3 regions of the uncultured Pseudosulfitobacter sp. genome follow, and region 2 is predicted to be linked to each of the others. Evidence: riboswitches for the same ligand, from Rfam matches in the RefSeq annotation. Region 2 holds a riboswitch; each other region holds the start of a gene.
What was found. A riboswitch is a leader RNA that binds a small molecule or an ion and turns the genes downstream of it on or off. The one in region 2 is predicted to bind cobalamin.
Positions count from the first base shown of each region.

Region 1: another riboswitch for cobalamin. It lies ahead of AAC077_RS01395 (TonB-dependent receptor); the one in region 2 lies ahead of bluB (5,6-dimethylbenzimidazole synthase).
Region 3: another riboswitch for cobalamin. It lies ahead of AAC077_RS06400 (hypothetical protein); the one in region 2 lies ahead of bluB (5,6-dimethylbenzimidazole synthase).

Region 1 covers NZ_CAXBJW010000001.1:273,775-280,988, reverse strand. Annotated here, with positions in the region: gene AAC077_RS01420 (hypothetical protein) at 1-712, opposite strand, end outside; tRNA gene AAC077_RS01415 (tRNA-Thr) at 860-935, shown strand; gene AAC077_RS01410 (hypothetical protein) at 1,193-1,711, shown strand; gene AAC077_RS01405 (hypothetical protein) at 1,724-2,044, opposite strand; gene AAC077_RS01400 (DUF2312 domain-containing protein) at 2,197-2,460, opposite strand; cobalamin riboswitch at 2,608-2,811, shown strand; gene AAC077_RS01395 (TonB-dependent receptor) at 2,946-4,781, shown strand; gene AAC077_RS01390 (ABC transporter substrate-binding protein) at 4,768-5,604, shown strand; gene AAC077_RS01385 (iron ABC transporter permease) at 5,601-6,581, shown strand; gene AAC077_RS01380 (ABC transporter ATP-binding protein) at 6,578-7,214, shown strand, end outside.
Region 2 covers NZ_CAXBJW010000007.1:21,065-28,278, reverse strand. Annotated here, with positions in the region: gene AAC077_RS15400 (aldo/keto reductase) at 1-474, opposite strand, end outside; gene AAC077_RS15395 (glutathione S-transferase) at 527-1,135, opposite strand; gene AAC077_RS15390 (hypothetical protein) at 1,288-1,611, shown strand; gene blaOXA (class D beta-lactamase) at 1,608-2,411, shown strand; gene AAC077_RS15380 (metal-binding protein ZinT) at 2,519-3,196, shown strand; gene bluB (5,6-dimethylbenzimidazole synthase) at 3,261-3,941, opposite strand; cobalamin riboswitch at 3,991-4,171, opposite strand; gene AAC077_RS15370 (BMP family ABC transporter substrate-binding protein) at 4,259-5,332, opposite strand; gene AAC077_RS15365 (ABC transporter permease) at 5,361-6,281, opposite strand; gene AAC077_RS15360 (ABC transporter permease) at 6,281-7,214, opposite strand, start outside.
Region 3 covers NZ_CAXBJW010000001.1:1,287,130-1,294,343, reverse strand. Annotated here, with positions in the region: gene AAC077_RS06410 (pyruvate carboxylase) at 1-372, opposite strand, end outside; gene AAC077_RS06405 (UvrD-helicase domain-containing protein) at 690-3,101, shown strand; cobalamin riboswitch at 3,174-3,370, shown strand; gene AAC077_RS06400 (hypothetical protein) at 3,477-3,749, shown strand; gene AAC077_RS06395 (DUF1127 domain-containing protein) at 4,665-5,012, opposite strand; gene AAC077_RS06390 (Mrp/NBP35 family ATP-binding protein) at 5,124-6,200, shown strand; gene AAC077_RS06385 (hypothetical protein) at 6,239-6,373, shown strand; gene AAC077_RS06380 (hypothetical protein) at 6,360-6,740, shown strand.

The sequences.
Region 1 (7,214 bases), on a different contig from region 2:
CCCGGCGTTTCTGGATCTCGGTCATCGCCGGATGGGTCTTGAGATAGCCGCGAAACCGCTGCATCCCTTCGGGCGACATGATGTCACCCAGCACGTCAAAGCCGCCGATGATCTTTTCGTTGTGCTCCAGCCCCGCCATCTCGCGGATGATCTCGGCCCAGATCAGCGGCGTGTCCTCGTTGCACCACACCGTGATGTTCACGTTGGGCGCGGCCGCACGCACTTCGACCAGCATGTCCGACCACCGCACATCCGCCGGATCGACCCCACCCAGAAACGCGTCCACGCTTTCATGCGGTGACGCACGGAACACCGCGGGCAAAAACGCCGCCGGATTGCGCAGCGCTGTGAACATCTCGATCTGGTCATGCGGGAAAAGCTGGCTCATTTGCACCATCCGCTCGGCCGCATTGGGATAAAGCAGCCCGCCCCGCACCGACGCGCGCGGCGCACCGAACACATGCGCATGGCTCAGAATCACACGATCTGCATCTTCCGCGTCCAGAATGGCATCCAGCAAAACATCCCGCGCCCCTTCGGCGGGTGCTGCGTTCTGCATCGCGCCAAACGTATCACGCAACAATTTGCGATAGCGCGAAGGCCCGGGCACGGCCACGCCCTTGGCGGCAAAGTCTTCCTTGTTGCGCAGCAGGCATTTGACCAACCGCTCTTCTTCCGTGAAGTGCGCGCCTGTATGAAGAACAATCTGCATAAATGGGTGTCTGATCCTGTAAGGCTGTGCCCGTGCGTTTGTTATAGCGTTTTTGACGGTCGGGAAAACCACCAAACATAAACTGCATCAGCAAGTGCATTTTCATCTTGCGCGTCGTGTAACAGCGCAGTAAACGAGCGCCCGAGTGCCCCTATAGCTCAGCTGGTAGAGCAACTGATTTGTAATCAGTAGGTCCGCGGTTCGAGTCCGTGTGGGGGCACCATTTTTCCTTAAATCTCAGTAATTTTTCGCGCAGTCACAGCGCTCTTATACGTGCGCATGTCATCATAAACCGGGGCCAAAGGCGCTTCCTTTCGAAATGTCCCTCCTGCTGTGGCCACAGCCCAACCTTGCGGGAGAATCGCCAAGCCCCTCTTCTCTTGCCAAGACCGCAAACTGTGCAGAGCCGGCGGATACATTTGGCCTACCCTCGGCGACATTTTAGCTTATTGGGAGAGCAAATCTTATCAAGGACGCACCATGACATCCTCACAGACCCTGCCAGAACTGGTTAACGCTGCACTGACTGCCGCGAAAGCGTCACAAGACCGGATTTCGGCAATCCTGGAACATGCGCAGGGTCAGCCTCTGTCGGGCGCGCAAATCGAAGAAGTGACATCTGAAACGGTCGCAATCGAATTGGCGGCCGTCGATGTCTTTACCGTGTTCGAAGCACGCATGCAGCGCCATTTCAAACGCGGCCCGCTGTCACGCAAAGTCGAAGCCCGGTTGTCGGCCGCCGGACATGCCGATCTTGCCCACAGGCTTCACCAATACTACCTGGCGATCAATGTCCTGAAGCACGGCACAGGCGCGAGCCATCGTGAGTTGCTGAGCGCCAAGACACCGATGTTTGCCGTGGTACAGGCCGCGGAAGGCCCGACCAGGGCCGAGGGCGCGCCCTCGGGCTTGATTGATGTCATGTCGCCGCGTTTCTTTGACGGGTTGGCGGAAACCATTCTTGACGCATCTCAGTTTCTCGAGAACGGCCAGGGTTAGGCGCAGCCGCGCTCAGCCGCAATCTGTCACATTCTCAACGCGCAACCAGCCCGCGATGCCGCTTTGCCAGATGTCGCGTTGTGTGCTGTCGTGGCGCACCCACAGCCAGCTTTCCGACTGCGCCGGAGCCAGATCCTGTTGAGGGTAAAGAACAATATCTCCCACGGGCACAACGTGAAGAAGGTCCGAACTCTCGTCGGGTTCAGCATGTAGTGGCACGCTTGCCGCGCCCGCAACGGTTGCGACAACCTCACAAGCCTCGGAGGCCAGGGCCGGTGATGACATCCCTGACAGGACGCAAAGCAACGCGGCAAAGCCGGTGGTCTGTCGCATGAAAATCCCCCCGTGGCCGACAATTGACCACGCCCCTGACGCTACGCTGCCCGGTCAAAGGCGGCAAGCATTCAAGTAAAGAGGTGCACCGTCCCGGTACGGACAGGGTGCAGCAGGTGCGAGGCAAGCAATCGCGCGCCCCGCGCCCCGCGTCAGGACATGCCCAGCGCTTCTTTGTACATCTCCAGAACCGCTTCTTCTTCGGCGATGTCGTCGGGCTCGCGCTTGCGCAGGGCGATGACCTTGCGGATCACCTTGGTGTCGTAACCGCGCCCTTTGGCTTCGGCCATCACCTCTTTTTGCTGTTCGGCAAGGTCTTTTTTCTCGGCATCCAGACGTTCGATCCGCTCGATGAACTGGCGCAGTTCGTCGGCGGTCACGCGGTAGCTTTCAAGGTTCGTGGCGGTGTCGGTCATGGGGCGCGTCCTTCGGTCAGGGCTGGTCTGGCAAGACCCAACCGATACCGTCCTGCCCTGCCGCCTGCAAGTCACCTTTGACGCCGGTTTGACGCAAGCCCCGCCTGCTGCGTCGCATTCACAACTTGATCGGCAGCGATCCGCAGGCTAAGCCACGCCTACTTTGGTTCGGCGGGGTGACTCGTCGTTAAAGGGAACGCGGTACGGGGCAATTTCCCCAAATCCGTGACTGCCCCCGCAACTGTAAGCGGTGAGCGCCGCCGTCACATGCCACTGGGGATCAACCCCGGGAAGGCGCGGCCCCGCATCGACCCGCAAGTCAGGAGACCTGCCAAAGGGATCACCCGGATACACGCGCGGGGTGCGTATGTGTCGGCGGCCTGACCGCTTTGGTGGCGTTTCACCGGCGGAAGGCGCTTTGTCCTTTCCCATATCGACGACCAAAGGGCCGGACCCAACCGACCCGTCTGTAAGGGGATAATTTTATGAAACATCTACTCGCTTCGGCCTCCGTGCTGGCCATGGCCACCCTGCCCCGCGTTGCACTGGCGCAGGATGACGCCTTTGATCTGGGCACGATCACCGTCTCGGCCAGCCAGACGCCGGTTGAGACGAAACGCACCGGCACTGTGGTCGAAGTGGCCGAGCAGGACGACATCGAAAAGAGCAGCAGCGCGCGCGTTGAAGAAACGCTGGACACTTTGCCGGGCATTTCGGTGTCGGGCAATGGCGGCCTTGGCAGCACCACGACGCTGCGCATCCGTGGCCTGCCCGGCAAATACATCCCCGTCTACATCGACGGCATCGACATGACCGACCCTTCCAGCGGGCAAACATCTTTCGGATTCGGCAGCCTAACCACCGCGGGTATCGACCGGATCGAAGTGCTGAAAGGCTCGCAATCAGCAATCTACGGTTCAGAGGCTATTGGTGGGGTGATCAACATCACCACCCTGCGTGCCACCGAAATGGGAACACAACTGCGCTATAGCTTCGAAGCAGGCAGCTACGACACTTATTCCGCCACATTTGGCGTGGCGACCAAAACTGAGCGCGGTGAGCTCGCCTTTACCTTCAGCCATATCGACACCAACGGGTTTTCTGCGGCTGATGAAAATGATGGCAACGACGAAGCTGACGGTTATAAAGGCACGACGCTTTTTCTAACGGGTGCCCATCAGGCCACCGATGTTGTCAAGCTTGGTTTCGCATTGAACTACATCGATAGCGAAACTGAATATGACAGCTTCAATCCGGGCCTCACAGATACCGACGATTTATCGCTTATTACACGGAAAGGCGCACGCATTTACGCTGAAGTCGATGGCGGTGTAATTCAGCATACTTTTTCCATGAATTACTCAGAAACCGACCGCGAATATAAATCTGGTGGCAATAGCAATTTCAATGGACGCCGCAACGAGCTCGCCTACAAAGGCGTGACCCAGATGGGCGCGGTTGATCTGGCCTTTGGCGCCAGCTACACCGAAGAAAAATCTGACGTCGACGGAGTCAAGAACACTTACGAGATCGCGTCGGTCTTTGGCGAGGCACAATATGCCGCCTCCGAGGATGTGGACCTGAGCTTTGCTCTTCGTCACGACGACCACTCGACCTTTGGCGGGTTCACCACGGGCCGTCTTGCGGCCAACTGGCGCATCACAGCGGACACCACCCTGCGCGCGTCCATTGGCACCGGGTTCCGTGCGCCATCGCTCTACGAGTTGTTCGACCCTCTCTATGGCAACTCGTCATTGGTTCAAGAAGAAAGCCGAAGCGCCGAGATTGGCGTTGAACACCGCTTTGCCAAAGATGCACAGATCAAGGCCACCGTCTTCTACACAGAAATCGACAACTTGATAGACTACTTTGATCCTGATGGCTGGACTGGGCCGATTCCGGGGCGCTTTGAACAGTTGCAAGGTGCATCGCGAACTTCTGGCCTTGAACTGTCGGGCCGCGTGGCGCTGGGGGCGGGCACCGATCTGTTCGGCTCGTACACCTACACAGATGGCAAAGATTCAAGCGGCAACCAGTTGATACGCGTGCCCAAGCACGACTTTGTCATTGGCGTCGAGGCAGACCTGAGCGACAAGCTGTCAGGCCAGCTGGTGCTGAACCACGTCGCAGGGCGCGCCAATGACGGCGGCAATGCAATGCCCGACTACACCGTGGTGAACGCCTCCATGACCTATGACTTCAGCGACACCACCGAAGGCTATGTGCGGCTGGAGAACCTGACCAACGAGCAATACCAGACCTCGTACGGCTACGGCACTTCTGACCGCGCGATTTACTTTGGCGTCCGTGCGTCGTTCTGATCTCATAACATCCCTGGCGGCGCTGCTGGTCAGCGCCGCTGCGGCCATGGCAGCCCCCCCGCAGCGGGTGGTCTCGATCAACCTGTGCACCGACCAGCTTGCGTTGCTGATGGCCGCCCCCGGTCAACTGGTGTCGGTCACACGGTTGTCACACGAGGACACGGATTCGGCTTTTTCCGAACAGGCCCGCGCCCTGCCCGCGAACGGATCGGGCGCCGAAGAAGTTTATCTGCTGAAACCCGATCTGGTGCTGGCCGGCACGTTCACCTCGATGGCGACGATTTCCATGTTGCGCAACCTTGGTATCGAAGTGGTGCAATTCGCCCCCGCCCGCGCGCTGTCGGATGTGCCCGAGCGGTTGGCGCAGATGGGCACCGCCCTGGGCCGCGAGGCTGAGGCCACCGCCCTGATCGACACCTTCAACAGCGAACTTGCCGAGCTCTCCGCCACACCTGCCCACCGCCCCCGCGCCGCACTGACATATGTGAACAACTATTCCTCGGGCCGCCATTCGCTGGCGGGTGACGTGCTGTTTGCCGCCGGATTCGACAATGTCGCGGAAGAGGTGGGCCTTGGGTCGGTTGGCGTGCTGCCGCTGGAGCAGCTGGTGCTGCTGGCCCCTGATGTGATTGTCCAAGGGCGCAATTATCCCGGTGCCGCGCGCGCCGAGGACAATCTGGACCACCCAGCCCTGTCGTCGCTGAAAGGCACCTATATGGCCGGAGAGCTGACCGACCGTGATTGGGTCTGCGGTACGCCGAACGTGCTGAACGCCGTGCGCAGCATGGTAAATCTGCGCAAACAGGTCGAGGCCCGCAAATGAAGCTGACGGTTCTTCTGACGACCCTTTGCGTGGTCCTGTTCGTGATTTCGCTGGTGACCGGCACCACGCCTGTGTCCGTGTGGCATTCGTTCACCAGCCTGTTCGCCACCGACGGCACTCCGATGAGCGTGGTAATGCAGCAAATCCGCCTGCCGCGTGCGCTGTTGGCGGTGATGATCGGCGCGTCGTTGGGGGTATCCGGTGCCGCGATGCAGGGCTATCTGCGCAACCCGCTGGCCGAGCCGGGCCTGATCGGCGTGTCGGCGGCGGCGGGTCTGGGCGCGGTGCTGGCGCTGCAAACCGGACTGGCGGCCGCCTTTGCCTTGGCGTTGCCGCTGTCGGCGCTGCTGGCGGCGCTGATCGCCGTGGCGATGATCCTGACGCTGGCCGGACCGGGCGGCGCGGCGCTGACGCTGATCCTTGCGGGGATTGCGATTTCGGCGCTGGCCTCGGCCTTTACCTCGCTGGTGCTGAACCTGTCGCCGAACCCCTTTGCCGCCGCCGAAATCGTGTTCTGGATGCTGGGGTCGCTGGCCGACCGGTCGTTTTCGCACGTCTGGCTGGCGCTGCCGTTCATGGTGGTGGGCTGGGTGCTGCTGGGGTCGTTGGGCCGTGGTCTGGACGCGCTGACGCTGGGCGAAGACGCCGCCGCCGCGATGGGCGTGCGCCTGCCCCGTTTGCGTCTGGCGTTGGTCATCGGCACGGCGGCCTGTGTGGGCGCCGGTACGGCTGTTGCAGGCTCCATCGGCTTTGTCGGACTGGTGGTGCCGCATGTGCTGCGCCCCTTTGTGGGTGGGCAACCGTCGCGGCTGCTGTGGGCCTCGGCGCTTGGCGGGGCGGCGATGGTGCTGGCGGCGGACATAGCTGTGCGCGTGGCCCTGCCCGACCGCGACCTGAAGCTGGGCGTGCTGATGGCGCTGGTCGGTGCGCCGCTGTTCCTGCACCTGATCTACAAGACGCGGGGGACACTGCAATGAGCCTGCTGACCCTGCAAAACCTGACCGTTCAACGCGGCGCCTGTCCGGTGATCGACAACGTGTCGCTGACCTTGCAGCCCGGCGAATGCGTCGGCCTGCTGGGACCAAATGGCGCCGGCAAAACCACCCTGATGCGCGCGGCCCTTGGCCTGTTGCCGCACGAGGGCACATCGTCTCTGGCGCAGATGACCAGCATGGAGCGTGCGCGCGCCTGTGCGTGGATGCCCCAGGCCCGCGAGATCGCCTGGCCCGTGAGTGTGGAGCGGCTGGTGCGGCTGGGCCGTCTGCCCCATACTGGCACCAAGGCCGAGGATGCCGCCGCCGTCCGCGACGCGCTGGCGCAGATGGGGCTGGAGGCCTACGCCCAACGCACCGCGACGCAACTGTCGGGCGGCGAACAGGCGCGGGTGCTGATCGCCCGCGCGCTGGCGCAGGATACGCCGATGATGATGGCGGATGAACCGATCGCGGGCCTTGATCCCGCCGCACAGATTGCCACGATGCGGGTGTTTTCCGACCTTGCCGCCGCGGGGCGCACGGTGCTGACATCCTTGCACGACCTGGGGCTGGCCGCGCGCCATTGCACCCGCGTGATCCTGCTGCATCGCGGCACTATTGTCGCTGACGGCCCTC
Region 2 (7,214 bases):
GAACCGCGCGGCGATGGCTTGGGCTTTCATCACCTGCCAGGCGGCAAAGTTCGACACGCCGATATAGCGGATTGCCCCCTGCGCTTGCAGATGGGCCAGCGTGTCCATGGTTTCTTCCAGCGGCGTGTCGGGGTCAAAGCGGTGGATGTACAGCAGATCGACCATGTCCAGTTGGAGCCGTTTGCGCGACACGTCGAACTGTTCCAGAATGTTGATCCGGCTGGCCCCGCCTGTGTAGGCGACCTTGGTGGCGATCAACAGGCTGTTGCGGTCGGCTTTGACCATGTCGGCCAACAGGCTTTCGGATCGCCCTTCGGTGTAAACATATGCCGTGTCGAAATGGCTGATGCCCGCATCGCGGCAGGCATCAAACATGGCACGCGACGCGGCGGCGTCGGCATTGCCGCCGAATTGCATCGTACCAAAGGTCAGGCGGCTGGCAGGGGTGCCATCGGGGGATGTAAGCTGTGTCATGGGCCAAGATTTACATGGCCATGACAGCGGCGCAATGGGGGGCTGGCCCTCTTTAGTCGGCCCCTTGCGCGGTCGCCCGCTGATAGGCCGGGCGGGCGTGGATGCGTTCGACAAAATCGGCCAGGCGCGGGAAATCCTTGGCGCGGCCCTGCATCATCGCGATCTCTGCGGGAAAGCTTAGCATGATGTCGGCAGCCGACAGATCGTCCAGCACGAAATGGCCCGACGGACGCAGCACGTCGTTCATATAGCCAAAGTGCGAATTCAGTTGTTCGTGAATGCGCGGATGCAGCGGTGCACCCGCCTCGCCCAACCGCCCCACGTACAGGTTCAGCAGGATCGGGGTCATCGCGGACCCTTCGGCAAAGTGCATCAGCTCAAGGTGTTGCACATAGGCGGGGTCGTCTTTCGCAGGCACCATCTGGGGCGCGTGTTTGGCGCAGATCACTTCGACGATGGCAGCGCTTTCGGTGATCAGCCGGCCATCCATCTCGATCATCGGGGATTTGCCCAGCGGGTGAATCGCGGTCAGTTCCGGCGGCGCGAGGTTGGTTTTCTCGTCGCGTTTGTAATGCTTGACCGTGTACTCGGCGCCGGCCTCTTCGAGCAGCCACAGAATACGATGAGAGCGGGACCGGTTGAGGTGATGCAATGTGATCATCCGCTCAGGTTGGCACGGGAATCCGGCGTTGGAAACCGGTTTTTCAATGTCGTGACGCAAGGAGAGGTTTCAGCCAAGAACCTGACTGCGCGGGTTTGTCGTTTCGTCGGGCGCGGTTTATCAAAGTGGCTGACACTGGTTCGGGGGCGTCTGTGACTCGCATATCCTTTCTGACACTTTTTGTGCTGCTGCTGGCCGGTCCTGCGGCCACACAAGTGCAGCCCGACGGCTGGAACGCCGAGAAATGCAGCCGCTATTCGGTTGCATGGACGCAGATGACCGCCGGCGACATGGCCGGTATCAGCGCGCGGTTCCTGGACGATCATGCCGCCTTTCTGGCGTCGGGGTGTTTGCAGGGTCGGGTGTGTCCGGTGAGCGATGCAGAATACGAACTGGCCGATACTTTGGCGCTGATGGCGGTGGCCGAGGGCATGGCCGGATCGTTCCTGCCGTTTTCCTGCGCGGTGCCGGAATGAAGCGGTTGCTGATGGTCACGGCGCTGTGTCTGGGCGCCGCAGGGGCTCAGGCCGCCGAGGTTTGTACCCTGGTTATTGATGCGCGCAGCGGCGCGGTTTTGATGGAGCGGGGCGACTGCGACACCCGCGTGACGCCCGCATCAACGTTCAAGGTGCCGTTGGCGCTGATCGGGTTTGAGACGGGGTTTCTGACCGATACGCAGACACCGGTGTTCACGCCGCACGACGGCGACCCGGATTGGGGCGGCGCAGCATGGCAACAGCCCACCACGCCCGAACGGTGGCTGAAATATTCGGTGGTCTGGTATTCGCAGCGGATCACGCGGACACTGGGCGCGGATGTGCTGCGCAATCATGCGCTGGCCTACGGGTACGGCAATGGCGATTTCTCGGGCGATGCCGGGTTTGACAACGGGCTGGAACGCGCATGGATCGCGTCTTCGTTGAAAGTATCCCCGCGCGAGCAGGTGGCATTCCTGCGCGGGCTGGTGGCCGATACGCTGCCTGCCACCCCGCGTGCGATGGCGCTGACCCGCGCGACGGTCGAAACACGAAAGGTGGACGGCTGGCAGGTGAAGGGCAAAACCGGCACCGCCTTTCCGCGCCGCGCGGACCGGTCGTTTGACCGCGCTGCCGGATGGGGCTGGTTCGTCGGTTGGGCGCAAAAGGGCGAACGGATAATGGTTTTTGCCACGCTGTCCAAGGCCACCACGCGGCAGGACGGATCACCGGGCAACCTGACCCGCGATGGGTTCTTGCGCGACTGGCCCGCATTGGCGCTGACACTGCCCAAGGGGTGACCGCGCAGAGGCCAAGCGAAATATCACCGCCTTCTAATTTGGGATATGTTATAACGTTACGAATCATGACATAGGTGCGGCCTCATCACTTAAGAGAGGTACAAATGATGCAACTGTCGTTCTCAACGCACATCGCCGCAACCGCCCTTGGGGCCTTGGTTTTGTGCGCCCCGCTGGCGCGGGCAGAAACAAAGACACACAGTCACGATCACGCCGCACACGATCATGCACACAGCCACGACCACAGCGCAGACGACATCTATCACGGTCATTTTGACGACAGCCAGATTGCCGCGCGCACGCTCGCGGATTGGCAGGGCGACTGGCAATCGGTCTACCCGCTGCTGCAAAACGGCACGCTGGATCCGGTCATGCAGCACAAGGCCGAAAGCGGCGACAAATCAGCCGCCGACCATCGCGTCACCTACGAGACGGGTTATAAAACCGACGTGGACCGTATTGTGATCGACGGCGACACCGTGACCTTTACCCAAAACGACGTGACCTTTGGCGGCACCTATGCCGATGATGGCTACGAGGTTCTGACCTACAAGGCAGGCAACCGCGGCGTGCGCTACATCTTTGAAAAGGTCGCAGGCGACGCGCAGGCGCCCGCGTTCATCCAGTTCAGCGACCACGCCATCGCCCCCCAAACGGCAGGGCACTATCACCTGTATTGGGGCGACGACCGCGCCGCATTGCTGGACGAGGTGACCAACTGGCCCACCTACTACCCGTCCGACAAAACCGGCGACCAGATTGCGGCGGATATGATGGCACATTAGAGCCGCTTACTCTGACCGCATCAGGCCCCGGCACACCCGGGGCCTGACTGTCGCCAACACAGGCTCAAGGCTCACCCTGCCATCTGCCGTCAAATATCATTTCTTCCAGCGGCAGACGGCGCGACCAGCCTTTGACCTCCAGCTCGGGGCGGTCATACAGCTCGTCGACATAGCCAAGACACAGGTAGCCCACGATTTCGATCCGGTCGGGAATGCCCAGAATGGCCCGCAGGTCCGCATCCCGAAAGATGCTGACCCAGCCCATGCCGATCCCCTCGGCTCGCGCGGCCAACCACAGGTTCTGGATCGCGCAGACGGTGCTGTAGACATCCATGTTCGGATTGTGCGTGCGCCCCAGCACCACCTTGCCGCCCCGCGACCGGTCGCAGGTGACGCAGATGTTGACCGGCGCCTTGCGGATGCCCTCCAGCTTCAGCGATGTGTAAGTTTCGCGGCGGGTCCCTTCGAACATCTCGGCGGCCTCGGCATTGGCTTGCTGAAAGGCCCGCCAGACGCGATCGCGGTCTTGTTGCGCGCGGATCACGATGAAATTCCACGGCTGGCTCAGGCCGACCGACGGCGCGTGATGCGCCGCCTCCAGCAGCCTGCGCAACACGTCATCCGCCACCGGATCGGGCAGAAACTGGTCGCGCACGTCGCGGCGCGTGTGGATCGCTTTGTAAACGGCGTCTCGTTCAGCGGTGGAAAAGGGCGCGGCCTGCGCCAGCGCGGTGGATGTCGTCATTGTTTGGTCCCCAACAACACGTATATGCGGCCACCCTGCCGTCCACGCGGGGCACACCGTGCTGTCTGGCCGGTCTTCTGACTTGGGATCGCCTGGCCCCCTGCGCCTTCCCGGAGTGATCCAGTGGCATGTGCAGCAGGCCATCCCCCTTACAGCGTTGGGCACGTGCCGGAATTTCACCGGCTTCCCGATTCTCCCGACAGGCGGGCACCAGACAGGGGCAGGATGCACGGAAATTGCCGACGAACAAAAGCCCCACAGACGAAAAAAGGCCCCGGACGCTGCCGGAGCCTTTCAAATTCAGATGTCAGCCGCGCTTATTGCGGAATGTCGCCTTCGATGCCTTCGACATAAAAGTTCATGCCAGCCAGCGTGCCGTCATCGGCCGTTTCACCCTCGGCCAGCCAATCGCTGCCGTCCTGCTTTTTCAGCGGGCCGGTGAAGGGGTGGTATTCACCCGATGCGATCTGGTCTTTCAGCGCCAGCGCCTCGGCTTTGACCTCGGCGGGAACCGCGTCCGAAATCTCGCCGATGCCAACCATGCCCGGGCCAATACCGTCCCATGTTTCTGTCGAGGACCAAGTGCCGTCCATCACGGCCTTGGTGCGGGCGATGTAATAGGGTGCCCAGTTGTCGATGATCGAGGACACGCGCGGCATGGGCGCGTATTGCCCCATGTCGGATGCCTGACCAAAGGTGATCACGTTGCCCGCTTTTTGCGCCGCAGCCTGCGGAGCGGTCGAGTCGGTGTGTTGCAGGATCACGTCTGCGCCCTGTTCGATCAGAACCTTGGCGGCGTCGGCTTCCTTGGCCGGATCAAACCATGTGTAAGCCCAGATGATCTTGAACTGGACGTCAGGGTTAACCTTCTTGGCATGGATATAGGCCGAGTTGATGCCACGGATCACTTCGGGGATCGGGAACGACCCGATATAACCGACGATGTTCGATTTGGTCATCGCACCGGCGATATGCCCCTGAATGGCGCGGCCTTCATAGAAGCGGGCCGAATAGGTCGAAACGTTGTCAGCGCGCTTGTAGCCGGTGGCGTGCTCGAACTTCACGTTCGGGAATTTGGCCGCAACGTTGATGGTCGGGTCCATGTAGCCGAACGACGTGGTAAAGATCAGATCGGCACCGTCCAGCGCCATCTGCGTCATAACGCGTTCGCTGTCGGGGCCTTCGGCCACGCTTTCCACGTAGACGGTTTCGACCTTGTCGCCGAACTCTTCTTCCAGGGCCAGACGCCCTTGGTTGTGCTCGTAGGTCCAGCCGCCGTCGCCGACGGGGCCGACAAAGACAAAGCCGACCTTGGTCTTGTCCTGGGCAAAAGCGCCCGTGGCAAGGCCCAGCGTCAAGGCCGCCGTGGCCATCAGTTTGGTGAAGGTCATGAGTGTTATACTCCCCGGTTTATTGGCCTCAGTGCGAGGCATGGAAAATGCGCCCCAGAGAACCCGGTGCGCGGGATTTGTCAGCAGACAGGATCACCAGAACGATGATCGTTACGATGTAGGGTGACATTGCCAGATACTCGACAGGAATGGCAACGCCCGCGCCTTGCAGATTCAACTGCAACTGGGTGATGCCGCCGAAAAGATAGGCGCCCAGCAAAACGCGCCACGGCTTCCACGAGGCGAAGACGACCAGCGCCAATGCGATCCAGCCGACGCCGGCGGTCATGCCTTCGGTCCATTGCGGCACGCGGATCAGCGAAATATAGGCCCCGCCCAACCCCGCACAGGCCCCGCCGAACAGGATGGCGGCCATGCGGATGCGTTTGACCTTGTAGCCCAGTGCATGCGCCGCATCGTGGTTTTCCCCAACGGCGCGCAACACCAGACCGGCGCGGGTGTATTTCAGGCCCGCCCAGACGCCCAGCACGATCAGCAGCCCGATATAGACCATCGCATCATGGCTGAACAGAATGCGGCCCAGCACCGGAATATCGCTCAGCGGGCCAAGGTCCAGATCGGCCATGCGCGGCGGTTTCACCCCCACATAGCTTTGCCCCATCAGCGCCGACAGCCCCAGCCCGAACAGGGTCAGCCCAAGGCCGGACGCCACCTGATTGGCCAGCGCCACCTGTGTCAGGAACACGAACAACAGCGACAGCACCGCACCGCCCGCCGCCGCCCCGATGAACCCCAGCGCGGGCGATCCGGTGTTCACCGCCACGATAAAGCCCGCGATGGCGCCGACGATCATCATCCCCTCGACGCCCAGGTTCAGAACGCCCGCACGTTCCACCACCAGCTCGCCCGTGGCGGCCAGAAGGATCGGGGTGGCCGCACTCATCAGGGCGGCCAGCAAAAGGATCGGATTGATTACTGACAGGTCCATCACGCCACCTCTGCCGCGCCGAAACGCAGCCTGTAGTTGGTCAGCACATCCAGCGCCAACAGGAAAAACAACAACATGCCCTGAAACACCTGAATGGCGGCAGCGGGCAGGCCAAGCTGCGATTGTGCAATGTCACCGCCGATATAGGTCAGCGCCATCAACGCACCGGCCAGCAGAATGCCAATGGGATGCAACCGGCCCAGAAAGGCCACGATGATCGCGGTAAATCCATAGCCCACGTTAAAGTCGATGGTGATCTGGCCCGCTGGTCCCGCGACCTCGAACATGCCGGCCAGCCCCGCCAGCATCCCCGACGCGCCCAGACAGAACAGCACCAGCCGCGCGGGGTTCACACCGCCGAACTTGGCCGCCCGCGGCGCTTCACCCGTGACCCGAATGGCAAAACCCAGCCGGTGCCGCGTCAGCAGAACATAGGCGAATATCACCGCAATCAGCGCGGCCACAACGCCCCAATGCATCCCCGATCCGGCGATGATCTCTGCGTTATGAGCGGATGCATATTGTTGCAGGTTCCGCGAACCCGGAAAGCCATAGCCTTCGGGGTTTTTCAGCAACCCCAGGGACATCGACGACAAAAGCTGCTCGGCCACGTAGACCAGCATCAGGCTGACCAGAATTTCATTGGTCCCGAACTTGACCTTCAACAGCCCCGGGATCATCGCCCACAGGAACCCGCCCAGGCCGCCACACAGGACCATCAGCGGGAAAATCCACCATGCGTCCAGCGGATAGAACGCCAGTGCCGCCGCCGCTCCGCAGATCGCACCGATGATGTACTGCCCCTCGGCTCCGATGTTCCAGATGCCCGCGCGAAACCCCAGCGCCAGCCCCATGGCGATCAACACCAAGGGCGCGCCTTTGACCAGCAGTTGCGGGCGGTAATAAAACGCAAACTCTCCAAACAGCGGCTGC
Region 3 (7,214 bases), on a different contig from region 2:
ACGCCGCGCGCTGGCCTTGTCGCCCAGGGCGCGCATGGTTTCGGCCTTGGGACCGATAAAGGTGATGCCCGCCGCGTCGCAGGCATCGACGAAATCGGGGTTTTCCGACAGCAGGCCGTACCCGGGGTGGATCGCGTCGGCACCCGACATGCGGGCCACGCGGATGATTTCCTCGATGCTCAGATAGGCCGCGACCGGCCCCATGCCTTCGCCAATGCGATAAGCTTCGTCCGCCTTGAACCGGTGCAGCCCCAGCTTGTCCTCTTCGGCAAAGACGGCCACCGTCTTTTTGCCCATCTCGTTGGCGGCCCGCATGATGCGGATGGCGATTTCACCACGGTTGGCGATGAGAATTTTGGAGAACTCAGTCAAGGTGGACATCCTTATGTAAGTAACGACCTGATGGTGTTCACGCAGGGTGTAGGTCAAATTATGCGACTGTTACAACCCAATGACACCGCTCAGCGGCGCGTTTGCGGCGCATCCGGTCTGCTCTCTGACATGTTAGCGCACAGACTCAGCAGGGCTGACGCAGATCGGGGCATTTGACAGGCGCGCCCATAGCGGTCGGGACGGAACAAAGCCGGACAGGGCGTCCGTGCAGGCGGGGCGTTCCGTGCGGGGTCTGCAATGAGAACATCCGTGGAACACCCTTTCCCTCGGGACGCGGGACCTGTATATCGGGCCACATGAGCAGTTTCGATGAAATGGACGCCTTTGAAGGCGCTTCGCTGTCCGCCCGCGCCATGGCCGCGCGCCCGCAACCCTATCTGGACGGGTTGAACCCTGCGCAACGGGCCGCTGTCGAACAGATGGACGGCCCAGTGCTGATGCTGGCAGGGGCGGGCACCGGCAAGACCCGCGCGTTGACGGCGCGAATCGTCCATTTGCTGATGACGGGACGCGCACGCCCGAACGAGGTGCTGGCCGTGACCTTTACCAACAAGGCCGCGCGCGAGATGAAGAACCGCGTGGGCCAGATGCTGGGCCAGCAGATCGAAGGCATGCCGTGGCTGGGCACTTTCCACGCCATCTGCGTCAAGCTGCTGCGGCGGCACGCGGAACTGGTGGGGTTGAAGTCGAACTTTACCATTCTGGACACGGACGACCAGTTGCGTCTGTTGAAACAACTGGTCAGTGCGGCGGGCATTGACGACAAACGCTGGCCCGCGCGGCAACTGGCCGGGGTCATTGATGCATGGAAAAACCGCGCGCTGACGCCGGACAAGATCCCGGCGGCGGATGCGGGGGCCTACAATCACAAGGGTGTCGAGCTGTACGCGCAATACCAGCGCCGGCTGATCGACCTGAACGCCACGGATTTCGGTGACCTGCTGTTGCACATGGTCACGATCTTTCAAAAGCACCCCGATGTGCTGGAACAGTATCAACGCTGGTTCAAATACATCCTTGTGGACGAATATCAGGACACCAACGTCGCCCAGTACCTTTGGCTGCGGCTGCTGGCGGGCGGGCACAAGAACATCTGTTGCGTGGGCGACGACGACCAGTCGATCTATGGCTGGCGCGGGGCCGAGGTGGGCAACATCCTGCGGTTTGAAAAGGATTTTCCCGGCGCGCATGTGGTGCGGCTGGAACAGAACTACCGCTCGACCCCGCATATTCTGGCGGCAGCGTCTGGCGTGATTGCGGGCAACTCGGACCGGCTGGGCAAGACGTTGTGGACCGAAGAGACCGAGGGCGAGATGGTGCGCCTGATCGGCCATTGGGACGGCGAGGAAGAGGCCCGCTGGATCGGTGAGGAGATCGAGGCGGCGCAGCGTGGCACCCGTGGCCTGCGGGCGATGAACCTGGACGAGATGGCGATCCTGGTCCGTGCTTCGCACCAGATGCGCGCCTTCGAGGACCGGTTCCTGACCATCGGGCTGCCCTACCGCGTGATCGGTGGCCCGCGCTTTTACGAGCGTTTGGAAATCCGCGATGCGATGGCCTATTTCCGTGTCGTGGTGTCGCCGGACAATGATCTGGCGTTTGAACGTATCGTCAACACGCCCAAGCGCGGCCTTGGCGACAAGGCGCAGCAGACGATCCAGATCACGGCGCGGGCCAATGGTGTGAACCTGGTCGAAGGCGCGCGGATTGCGGTTGAACAAGGGCTGATTAAGGGCAAGGGGGGTGCCGAGCTGCGCAAGCTGGTCGAGGGTATCGACCGTTGGTCCGCGATGCTGCGGTCGAACGGCACCCGCGTTCTGGACGATGACGACAGCGTGGTGGACACCGAAACCGACACCGCGCCGGACTATACCCACATCGAACTGGCCGAGGTGATTCTGGACGACAGCGGCTATACCGCCCACTGGCAGAACGACAAGACACCCGAGGCACCGGGGCGGCTGGAGAACCTCAAGGAGCTGATCAACCAGCTGCACAATTTCGAGAACCTGCAAGGGTTTCTGGAGCACGTTAGCCTGATCATGGACAACGAGCAGGAAGGCGAGGGCGCCAAGGTCAGCATCATGACCCTGCACGCGGCCAAGGGGCTGGAATTTCCCATGGTGTTCCTGCCCGGCTGGGAGGACGGCCTGTTCCCCTCGCAACGGTCAATGGATGAAAGCGGGCTGAAGGGGTTGGAGGAAGAGCGGCGGCTGGCCTATGTCGGCATCACCCGCGCCGAGGAAGTGTGCACGATTTCGTTCGTGTCGAACCGGTTCGTGTTCGGTCAGTGGCAGTCGGCCCTGCCGTCGCGGTTTATCGACGAATTGCCCGCCGACCACGTCGATGTGCTGACCCCGCCGGGGCTGCACGGTGGCAATTACGGTGCGGCCGGCATGGCCGAGGTCAAATCCCGCCTGCACGATGCTGCGGCCGATGCCAATGTCTACAACTCGCCCGGATGGCGGCGGTTGCAGGCGCGCAGTCAGGACCGGTCGGTCAGCCAGCCCCGCGAAAGCCGCAACACCACCATCGACGCCAGCGCCGTCAGCAGCTTTACCGTCGGTGAACGGGTGTTCCACCAGAAGTTCGGCTATGGCGCGGTTGTCGGGATCGAGGGCGACAAGCTGGAGATCGCGTTTGAAAAGGCGGGGCTGAAAAAGGTCGTGTCAAAGTTCATCACCGGCACCGACGATATTCCGTTTTAGGGCATGACCCCAGGGCACGTCGCAAACAGCCGCTTGCTGCCGTCTTTGCACTTGCTGTGAATCGGCTGCACTTCTAATCTGAACGTCCAAGGTGCCGCCCACGGGCGGAGAATTGGGAAGCCGGTGAGATGCCGGCGCTGCCCCCGCAACGGTGAGGGTGGGATGCAACGGGCAAGGCCACTGGGGACAGTCCCCGGGAAGGTGCCCGTCGCAGGCCGCAAGGCCGCCCGCCCCAAGCCCGGAAACCAGCCTTGGTGTTACGTGAATCGCGGGTGGCGATGGAGGCGGCTGTGCACAGGTCTGTTCCCGTGCTGCCCTTCCCGAACCATCCGTCCAATGGAATACGTCACGGGGCGTGACGGGAAAGGACGACAGATGTTTTCAAGGATCGTGGCAGGGCTTGCCGATCTGGACAATGCCGGTGCCGACGGCGATGCGGCGGCGCGGGCGGGGTTTCTGGAATGGGTGTTTACCCTGCCGCAGGACGTGCGGCCCAGACAGGCGGCGCGCGATGTGCTGGCGCATTGGGAGGATGACAACCCCGGCCCTGCGGTCAGCGCTTTTCTGGATCATATCGCAGCGGCGACGCATCACATTCCGACGCCACAGCGCCGGGGTGGGGCTGCGGGGCGTCGGATGGTGCATTAAGCGGTTTGGCACTGCGTAACCCTCACCTGTTGTCAGCGTGAGCCAGCAGTGGTTTTCGACAAGCGATTTGGTTGGGGAAACCGATCGACAGGTCTGCTCTCCTTGGGGCTCAAAGCAGCCCTTAGGGCGATTTGCTCTGAATGTCCGGTTCGAGCCTGTTCCTCTTTCCCCCGCGCGGAATCAAGGCCGAAGGCCGCCGCGCATCGCCGGGCCGCCCCACGGCACGGCGATTTGGTTGCTGTTGCGCGTGACGGACAGGTTGGATGTGCTTGGCTGCCATAAAGTGCCAGTCACAGAAGCAGGATCGCCGCACCACGGCCCGACGATGCGCGGCTTCGCATTCCATTTCTAACGGCAGCTTCGTCCCGCACAGCGACCAATCGCGCCGCGCGCCGACACCACATTCCGAACCCCCTCACAAACATAAAAAAACGGCGGCCCCGGGAGGATGGGACCGCCGCCTTTGCAATTGCCGGGACCAGGGAGGAGGAGAGGCCCGACAATTTTAGGGTGCGACGGGATCTGGGAGGAGAGACCGCCGCGTATTTTCACCACCGGGCCAGGGAGGAGGAGAGGCCAGGTGGCGATCCGTATCCCCGTTTGACCGGGGTAGAAGGTGCGGCGGCACTTGGGAGGAAGGGCCGCCGCCTAGTTCACCACCGGGTCAGGGAGGAGGAGAGACCCAAGTGGCGATCCAAACCCCCGTTTGACCGGGGTATCCTGTGCGGCGACACCTGAGGGAGGAGCGGTGTCGCCGCGTTAGTCACTGCGCAGGTCAGGGAGGAGGAAAGACCGGCAGCGATGTCGTATCCCCGTTTGATCGGGGAAAAGGTGCGGCGGCATCAGGGAGGAGGAGAGATACCGCCGCGTCGTGACGGACATTTCCGGGAGGAGGTGAAAATGCCCGAACTCGTATTACTTGTCGCCGTAGGCTGCCTCGGTGGCAATCCGGCGGATTTGCGAGCGGTGCAGGCCGAGATCAGCGAGATCGCGATCACCCAGGCTTGCCAGCTCGTTGAATGTTGTGCGGTAGACCGCGCGTTTTGCCTGACGTGCCGCAGCGGCGTCCAGCAGGCGTGCTGTGGTTGCCAGCAGACGCTCGGTCAGGCTTGCGTATGTGGTTGTCTGGTTCAGATAGGCCATGTTCGTCGGTGCCTCGGATGTTTGTTTTGCGTTCGTTTGCGTTCGTGTTGACTTCAATTTAGTGAAATGCTGCGCCTGCACAATAGACGTATCAACAATGCTGCCATGCAGCAAATGCATAGGGGGCACTGACCTATTTTTGCAAAGCGCCCAAGCCTTGTGCAAACCGCCGTTAGGGGTTGCACCTGCGGCGGCAACTGCCACAACAATGGCTGTGAAAAGAGGTATGACATGACACTTACAAACGATCTGATCACCGCCGCGCTGAAACGAGTCGCCTTGCCCGATGGCGGCGACCTGATCAGCCGCGATTTGATTCGTGCCATCCAGATCGACGGCAGCGCCGTGCGCTTTGTCATCGAGGCACCGACGCCCGAGGCCGCGCAGGCCATGGGGCCGGTCCGCGAAGCGGCGCAAGCTGCCGTGGCCGCCGTGTCGGGCGTGGACAGCGTGCAGGTGGCCCTGACCGCCCACGGCCCCGCCGCCAAACCCGCGACACCGCCGCCCAGCCTGAAGATCGGCGGCCACCCCAAGCCGCAGGACGGCCCGACCAAGCCGTCGGGGGTTCAGCGCATTCTGGCCATTGGCTCGGGCAAGGGCGGTGTGGGCAAATCCACCGTGTCGTCGAACCTGGCCGTGGCGCTGGCCAAACAGGGCCGCAAGGTGGGGCTGCTGGATGCCGATATTTACGGACCCTCGCAGCCGCGCATGATGGGGGTGAACAAACGCCCCGCATCGCCCGACGGCAAGACGATCATCCCACTGCACGCGCATGGCGTTACGCTGATGTCGATCGGTTTCATGATGGAAGAGGGCAAGGCCGTGGTCTGGCGGGGCCCGATGCTGATGGGCGCGCTGCAACAGATGCTGGGGCAGGTGCAGTGGGGCGAGCTGGACGTGCTGCTGGTCGATCTGCCGCCGGGCACCGGCGATGTTCAACTGACCCTGTGCACCAAATCCGAACTGACCGGGGCCATCGTGGTCAGCACGCCGCAGGACGTGGCGCTGATTGATGCACGCAAGGCGCTGGACATGTTCAAGACGCTGAAAACCCCTGTGCTGGGGCTGATTGAAAACATGTCGATGTTCATCTGCCCCGACTGCGGCGCGCAGCACGAGATTTTCGGCACCGGTGGCGTGGCGACCGAAGCGCAGAAGATGGGTGTGCCGCTGCTGGGGGCCTTGCCGATTGATCTGGAAACGCGGCTGGCCGGTGACAATGGCACACCGGTAGCCGCGGGCGACGGACCGATGGCGCAGGCCTATGCCAAGATCGCCAAGGGGTTGATCGACGGCGGCATGGCCTGAGGCTTGCCTAATCCTGGGCGCGGTTTGCCTCTATATACATGCAAGCCGCGCCCAGCACGCCAAGCGCCAGCATCATGCGCGGGCATCACAACACCAGTTTCAACATCGGTATGGCCCCCAGGCTTTGGCCCGATCAGGGCAAGGATGCCCGCAACGGCCATGTTCAGCCGTGATGATTTCAGGATGGCGGAACAACTTGCCGCGAGTCAGGGAAAGTTCTTGCCGTCACTGAATGATCTGCCCGAGGTCAAGGAGAGCTCCGCGTTCACGATCGAGGCGGTGCAGACGACTTATTGGATCGGCAAGCAGCGGGATGGCAGCGGCGCGCGGGCGCAGGTGCTGATCAGGGATTTTTACGTCAGTGAACTGGCGTTTCCAGGTGAACACCTGGCCCAAATCGTCTTTTTGTTTATAGGCGAAGCTTTAATTACGCTCAGGGAAGCGGCTAAATCTAGCAAACACCGATTATTTAACCGTCATGGCAAAACTAATCGCCAAGAAGGTGATTTTTTGAAGAATTCTCCTTTTCTATACATCTGATATGTGAGACTACCCATAACGTAGCGAGTGTCGTGTTTAACGTCTTGGATTGATTACTATCCTTCATAACGGCTCGTTCGAAACCTTATTTACATTTTCACGAGCAGGCCTCTCTAAGCCATTTGTCTTAGCTTTGATGAGAAGAAGGAAATCCGCCGCGCGTAAATGAAAAAAGGACTATTGGTTCCGATGAAAAGTCTTGCACGTAAGCTAGCACGGGTAACCTGTCTGTTTGGCCTGCACCGTTGGCGGCAGAGCAAAAGCATGCCAGAGCAGGTTTGCCGGACCTGCGGTCAACGACGCGGTGATTACACATAAACCTGATCCCATGGATCAAAGTTAATCTTGTTGCGGCGATCTTGAACCGTTGTGTGAATTTCTGTGTTTGCGGCCTGCATCGCGCAAGCGCATAGCCGCCGTGCAATTGGCATCCGTTATGGGCGCGAGGGTTTTAGCAAGCTGTCATTGCTAAAG